DNA from 2 places in the Cobetia sp. BMC6 genome. Region 1 is predicted to be linked to the other one. Evidence: riboswitches for the same ligand, from Rfam matches in the RefSeq annotation. Region 1 holds a riboswitch; the other holds the start of a gene.
What was found. Region 1 has a riboswitch for thiamine pyrophosphate ahead of MKZ40_RS07240 (ABC transporter ATP-binding protein). Riboswitches for the same ligand answer to the same signal wherever they lie in the genome.
Positions count from the first base shown of each region.

Region 2: another riboswitch for thiamine pyrophosphate. It lies ahead of thiC (phosphomethylpyrimidine synthase ThiC); the one in region 1 lies ahead of MKZ40_RS07240 (ABC transporter ATP-binding protein).

Region 1 covers NZ_JAKUMF010000002.1:703,523-706,927, forward strand. Annotated here, with positions in the region: gene MKZ40_RS07235 (ABC transporter permease) at 1-543, opposite strand, end outside; gene MKZ40_RS07240 (ABC transporter ATP-binding protein) at 540-1,292, opposite strand; TPP riboswitch at 1,351-1,464, opposite strand; gene MKZ40_RS07245 (hypothetical protein) at 1,652-2,617, shown strand; gene MKZ40_RS07250 (potassium/proton antiporter) at 2,755-3,405, shown strand, end outside.
Region 2 covers NZ_JAKUMF010000001.1:482,701-486,105, reverse strand. Annotated here, with positions in the region: gene MKZ40_RS02075 (TIGR04282 family arsenosugar biosynthesis glycosyltransferase) at 1-632, shown strand, start outside; TPP riboswitch at 786-912, shown strand; gene tenA (thiaminase II) at 1,059-1,718, shown strand; TPP riboswitch at 1,879-2,019, shown strand; gene thiC (phosphomethylpyrimidine synthase ThiC) at 2,146-3,405, shown strand, end outside.

The sequences.
Region 1 (3,405 bases):
CATGCGAATGCCGGAGGCCAGCGCCGGCAGTGCGGCGGGCAGCTGGATGTGGATCAATCTGCGCCATGGGCTGGCGCCCAGGGTGTGGGCCAGATCCAGCCAGCCCTGCTGGGTCTGGCGCAGGCCGTCGTAGCCAGTGGAGGCGACCGGGAAATAGATGATCAGTGTCGCCATCACTACCTTGGACAGCATGTCATAGCCGAGCCACAGCACCAGCAGTGGGGCGATCGCGAACAGCGGTATCACCTGGCTGATCAGCAGCATCGGCAACAGCGTACGGCGCAGGCGGGGGATGAAGGCCAGCGCCAGCGCGGTGGAAAGCCCGAGCAGGATGCCCAGCACCAGCCCGGCCAGTATCTCGCTGATGGTGACGCCAGCGTGATGGGCCAGCAGCGGTGCCTTCTGGATCAGCACCTCGAGCACGGCCTGGGGCGTGGGCAGAATGTAGGGCGGTACGGCGGTAACGGCAATGATCAGCTGCCAAAGCCCCAGCAGGAGCAGCGTACTGATGACGAGGTGACGCATGGCGTGCAGACGTTTCATGCGGCCTCCTCGCTATCACGCAGGCGGGCGATCAGTTGCGCCTGCGCCGGCGGCAGGGCCGGGTCATCCAGCGGCACCGGCCGCACGGCGCCAAGCCCCGGCAGATGCTCAAGCTCGGCGCCGTGGCCCGGGGCGCTCGACGGGCGCAGCACCAGCAGTTGATCGGCAAGGCGCAATGCCTCAAGCGGGTCGTGGGTCACCATCAGGACGGTGCGGCCCTTGAGCAGGCGGCTGGCCAGATCGTGCAGCTCCAGACGGGTGATGGCATCCACCGCCGAGAACGGCTCATCCATCATCACGATCGGCGCCTGCTGATAGAGCGTGCGGGCGAGAGCGACGCGTTGGCGCTGGCCGCCGGAGAGGGCGTCCGGCCAGGCCTGCTCACGACCCTCAAGCCCGACCGCGGCCAGAAGCTCATGGGCGAGTTCGCGATTGCGCGGCCGCCGGCGCAGGTCATCGCCCAGCCACAGGTTGTCGATGACGCGCCGCCACGGCAGCAGCAGGTCCTGCTGCGCCATCCAGGCCACGCGGTCGGTCAGCGGCTGACCGTCATCGGTGGCGAGGTCGAGCTGGTGGAGATCTGACATTTCCAGGCCAGCCAGCAGGCGCAGCAGCGAGCTCTTGCCGCAGCCGGAGCGCCCCAGCAGTGCCGTCCAGCTACCAGCCTCCAGACGCGCGGAAATATCGCGGAACAGCGTGTGGCCGGCGTAATCGATTCGTGCGTTGTTGAGGGTGAGTCCCAGCGACACAGGCAATTCCGTGGTCAGGCGGCGTGCCGGCAGGAGGAAGCAGGTGACGCGCCGTGCAGGGCACGCGTCGGGGATTCCCTCCGCCGGTATCAACCGGATCAGGTTCCAGGGGTTGTCGCGCGACGTATCGCTGCGACTCTCAGCCCATTCTCGGGCACCCCCATCCAGGCCGACAGTGTAACGTCACTGTCTTGCCGGTGTCTTGTCCGACGCAAGTCGGGGCAGGGGAGACGGCGACTTTCTTGAGTGGCTTTCCTGATTGGCTTTCCTGAGTGGGGCGAAACGGACTATGCCGATGTGGCACGCCTTGGGTATGCTGAACATGACTGTAACAAGACGTGTTGCCCAAGGAGATCATCATGCCCGACACACCGGATCTCTCGACCTGTTCCAGCTATCCCGTCCCCCCGCGACGGCCGAGCGCAGTTGACGCCACGGGGGAGCCGCACCCCGTGCCCAGGGGCTGGCCCGAGGAGTCACTGACTCGACGGCTCTCGACCTATCTGGGGCAACCGCTCGAACCGCTGGCACTCGCCTGGCCGGATAGCGCCAACTGGCTGTGGCGCCAGCGTGGCGGCACGCCGGGGCTGATCAAGCTGGCGCGAACCGGGCCAGACCACGACCCCTTCTGGCACGCCATGCGCGGGGTCTTCGGTGCCGATCGCTGGGCGACGCCGGAGGGTTTGACGCGACTGGCGGGCGCCTTGCCCGCGCGCCTGCCGATTCCGCCGCTGCCCCTGACCTTCCTGGGGCGTCTCGATGGCGCGCCCATCTGGCACCTGCCGTGGTCCAGCGGTCAGCCGAGCAATCTCAGCATCACCTTCTGTGAGCTGCTGGGCGACCAGCTCGGTCGCCTGCATCAGGATACGGTGTCGGGCTTCGGTCAGCCGCTGGCGCAGCCGATGCCGCTGTTGCACTGGAATGCCCGCGTCACGCGCTTTCTGGCCCATCACCCGCGTCGCGCGGAACTCGGCACGCTGCTCAAGCGCACCTTCCCGGCGCCGACTCGCGCGGTGTGGTGTCTGCCGGACATGCGCGCCGATCAGTATCTGTGCGCCGCCACCGGCTGGGTATGGAGCGATTGGGAAGCGCTGGTGTGGGCGCCGATCGAGTTCGACTGGGCGCTGGTGGAGTTGCTGCTGGAAACGCCGGAGCAGCGTCAGGCCTTCATGAAGGGCTATTCGCGCCATGGGCGCATGATCAATCTTGATGGCCAGCGTGAGCTGTGCCGTGCGCTGTTGTGGGCGATGGAGGCATTCGGCCCGCGGTCCTATGCTGAGCTTGCGGCAGCCCCTGCCTGGGTCTCGCCGCGCAGCCTGGCGTGAAATTCGCGTGCTGTACACTGCAAGTACATGAAAGGTGTGAAATTTCTCTGCAGCCCCTTCGCTGACATGGAATACTGTGGGTGAGTCGTCATGGACGTCACTCGAGATCTGATGTAGGGCTTGGCGGGGGAGCACTCGTGGTAGAGAACCTGAATTATTATTTCTTGCTGGCAGGCACGCTGATCGCCTTGAGCGTGTTGGCCAGCCGCGTCTCGGCGCGTCTTGGCATGCCGCTGCTACTGCTGTTCCTCGGTCTTGGCATGCTGGCGGGTGAAGATGGCGTCCTGGGCATCCAGTTCGACGACGCCTCATCCGCTTACATGATCGGCAATCTGGCGCTGGCGCTCATCCTGCTCGATGGCGGCCTGCGTACGCGGCTGTCCACGTTTCGTGCCGGCCTGAAACCGGCGCTGGTGCTGGCCACCGTCGGGGTCTTCATGACCAGTGGCCTGGTGGGCCTTCTGGCCATGTGGCTGTTTGATCTCACTCTGATCGAAGGCCTGCTGGTCGGGGCCATCGTCGGTTCCACCGATGCCGCGGCGGTCTTCTCGCTGCTGGGAGGCCAGGGCGTTCACCTCAATGAGCGTGTCGGTGCGACGCTGGAAATCGAGTCCGGCACCAACGACCCGATGGCGATCTTCCTGACCATCACGCTGGCCGAGATCCTGACCGGTCAGCTCTCCGGCGTCGCGTCGGGCATCATGAGCTTCCTGCTGCAGTTCGGTGTCGGCGCCGCCATGGGGATCGCCGGCGGCTGGTTGATCGCACGCCTGATGCGTTATCTGGAC
Region 2 (3,405 bases), on a different contig from region 1:
GCCACTGCAAGACACGCCTGATCCCCGCACTCGGCCCCGAGGGTGCAGCTCGACTCTATGAGCGGATGCTGTGCCATATCGCTGACCAGGCCTGCGCCGCGCGCCTTGGCAAGGTCGTGGTGATGCTGACGCCCGCTGCCGAGCCGTCGAGACAGACACCTGAACAGGCGGCTCTGCAGGTGGCGCTGGAAGCCCGGCTGCGAAGCGTTGTCGACACCTCAGCCGACCTCACCTTCGAGGTACAGCCACAGGGGGACCTCGGTGAACGGATGTCCCGGGCCATGGCCCGACATCTACCCGAGGGGCCGGTATTGCTGATGGGCTCCGACCTGCCGGCGCTGGACAGCCAGCGCCTGCGCGAGGCAGCCCACAGACTGCGCACTCACGACGCGGTCCTGCAGCCCACCGAGGATGGGGGCTATGGCTTGATCGGCCTCAAGGCGCCCTGCCCGCAAGCCTTCCTGCTGCCCCGCTGGAGCCACGCCCATGTCTGCCGGGACACCCTGGCGCGGCTGGCACGGGCAGGCAGAACGTACTCTTGCCTGCCGATCAGCTGGGATGTCGATGAGCCGCGTGACCTTGCGCGACTGTCGCGCCACCTGCCGGCGCTCATGGCGGACATTGTCGCTTGAGACTGTCCATGAACCCGCTCGAGGCTCATCACAAGCCCGCTTGAGGCTCTTCACACCTTCGGCAGGCCTCCCAAAGTCGTATGCATTTTTGCTCACACTGCCCTTCTTCTGCGCCGCAGGGCTGTTACACTCGCTGCATCGTGACTCATATGTCACAGCTTGACGGGGTGCCGGTAAGACCGGCTGAGATGTCATGCGCAGGCAATGTCCTTGCGTGAATGACGATCCCGCCGAACCTGATCCGGCTAGTACCGGCGTAGGGATCAAGCGTGAAGCGATGCCACTCGATAACGTCACCACTTTCTCACGGTGACTGTCGGCACCTCCCCCGCTTTTCCCCTGCTCCTGTTCCGGTACTGGCCACGCTTGCGCCAGAGAACTGCCGCCCCATCACGGGTCGTCAGCACGCTCACCGAGGGATGCGTCATGCCTAGTTTCAACGACCTGACCAGTGCCTGCGCCGAGGAATGGCGTGACTATCTCGAGCACGACTTCGTTCGCCAGCTGGGCGAAGGTCGTCTGCCGGAGGAGTCCTTCCGCCATTACCTGCAGCAGGACTACCTGTTCCTGATCCACTTCGCGCGTGCCTGGGCGCTGGCCGCCTACAAGAGCCGCACCCTCGCGGAGCTGCGTCAGGCCACGGCCAGTCTCGACACCATCCTCAATACCGAGCTCGATCTGCATATCGGCTACTGCAGCGAGTGGGGCATCAGCGAGGATGATCTGAGCGAGCTGCCGGAATCGCGCGCCACCCTGGCCTATACCCGTTACGTGCTCGATTGCGGCCAGCGCGGCGACCTGCTCGATCTGCACGTGGCGCTCGCGCCCTGCCTGATCGGCTACGGCGAGATCGCCGAGTGGCTGCTCGATCAAGACACCACCGAGATCGAGAACAACCCGTACGCGGACTGGATCGCGATGTACTCAAGCGATGACTTCAAGGAAGCCGTCGAAGCCGAGCGTGAATGGCTGGATGCGCGACTCTCGGAGGTCTCGGAGCGTCGACTGGGTGAACTGGTCGATGTCTTCCGTGACGCCACGCGACTCGAGATCGACTTCTGGCAGATGGGTCTCGATCGCGCTTGAGTCATCACAGACTGACGTCCCGGTGCTCGCCATGAGCCGCTCGGGATGACGCCATCCTCCATGGATGGCACGACTGACAGGCCAACAGAGCCTGGATGAGAGAACGCTCCCCGGGGCAAGCCTGACGCTTCGGGCAACACACTCTCGCATTGAAATCTGCACACGCTTGACGGGGTGCCGGTGGAACCGGCTGAGATCCTGCATGCATGCTTCGCCGCCCTGACGCGCGAGCTTGCCAGCAAGGGGTCCCGTGGAACCTGAACCGGTTAGGACCGGCGTAGGAATCAAGCTGATGGCCAGCCGCTGCGCGCGGCCGCCTCGCTCCCGGGCCACCTGTTGGCAAGGAGTCGGCGACGACCATCCTCTCCCTGCGCACGGTCTTCCCATGATGACGTCAGCCGTGACGTCGCCCTTTGAGGAGACCTGCATGAGCACTGCCCCGACAACACAAGACCCGCAAGCCACCAACGCCGCCGAGTCACCGCTCGCCTCGCAGCCTGAGTCTGCCCCCAAGGCACGCGCGCGCGCCGTTCGCAAGGATGGCAGCCGCCACCTCGCCAGCGAAGCACAAGTCGACGCCGCCGCCATCGCGCCGCTGAGCGGCTCGCGCAAGATCTATATCGAAGGCTCCCGTCCGGACATCCGCGTGCCGATGCGCGAGATCGTCTGCTCTCCGACCCAGACCTCCAGCGGTCTGGAAGAGAACCCGCCGATCGTCGTCTACGATACCTCCGGCCCCTACACCGACCCGGCGGTCGAGATCGATATTCGCCGGGGTCTGGCACCGCTGCGCGAAAAGTGGATCGAGGAACGCGGTGATACCGAACAGCTCAATCAGCTGAGCAGTGAATATGGCCGCGTGCGCCAGGCCGACCTGCGCCTGTCGTCACTGCGCTTCGAGCTGGACCATCGCCCGCGTCGTGCCCTGCCGGGCAAGAATGTCACCCAGCTGCACTATGCGCGCCAGGGCATCATCACGCCGGAGATGGAATACATCGCGATTCGCGAGAATCAGCGTCGTATCGCGCTGCGTGAGGAATATCAGGGCAGCGAAGCCGTCGAGAGCATTCTGGGCCACCAGCACCCGGGCCACAGCTTCGGCGCCAACCTGCCCGACGAGATCACCGCCGAATTCGTGCGTGAGGAAGTCGCACGCGGCCGCGCCATCATTCCCGCCAACATCAATCACCCGGAAAGCGAGCCGATGATCATCGGCCGCAACTTCCTGGTGAAGGTCAACGGCAACCTGGGCAACTCGGCGGTCACCTCCTCCATCGAGGAAGAGGTCGACAAGATGACCTGGGCGATCCGCTGGGGTTCCGACACCGTGATGGACCTCTCGACCGGCGCCAACATCCACGAGACCCGTGAATGGATTCTGCGCAACTCTCCCGTGCCCATCGGCACGGTGCCGATCTATCAGGCGCTGGAGAAGGTCGATGGCGTGGCCGAGAACCTCGATTGGGAGATCTTCCGCGACACGCTGATCGAGCAGGCCGAACAAGGCGTCGACTACTTCACCATCCACGCCGGCGTCCTGCTGCGCTATGTGCCGCTGACTGCCAGTCGCGTGACCGGCATCGTCTCGCGCGGCGGCTCGATCATGGCCAAGTGGTGTCTGGCGCATCACGAGGAAAGCTTCCTCTATCGCCACTTCGAGGACATCTGCGAAATCTGCAAGGCCTAC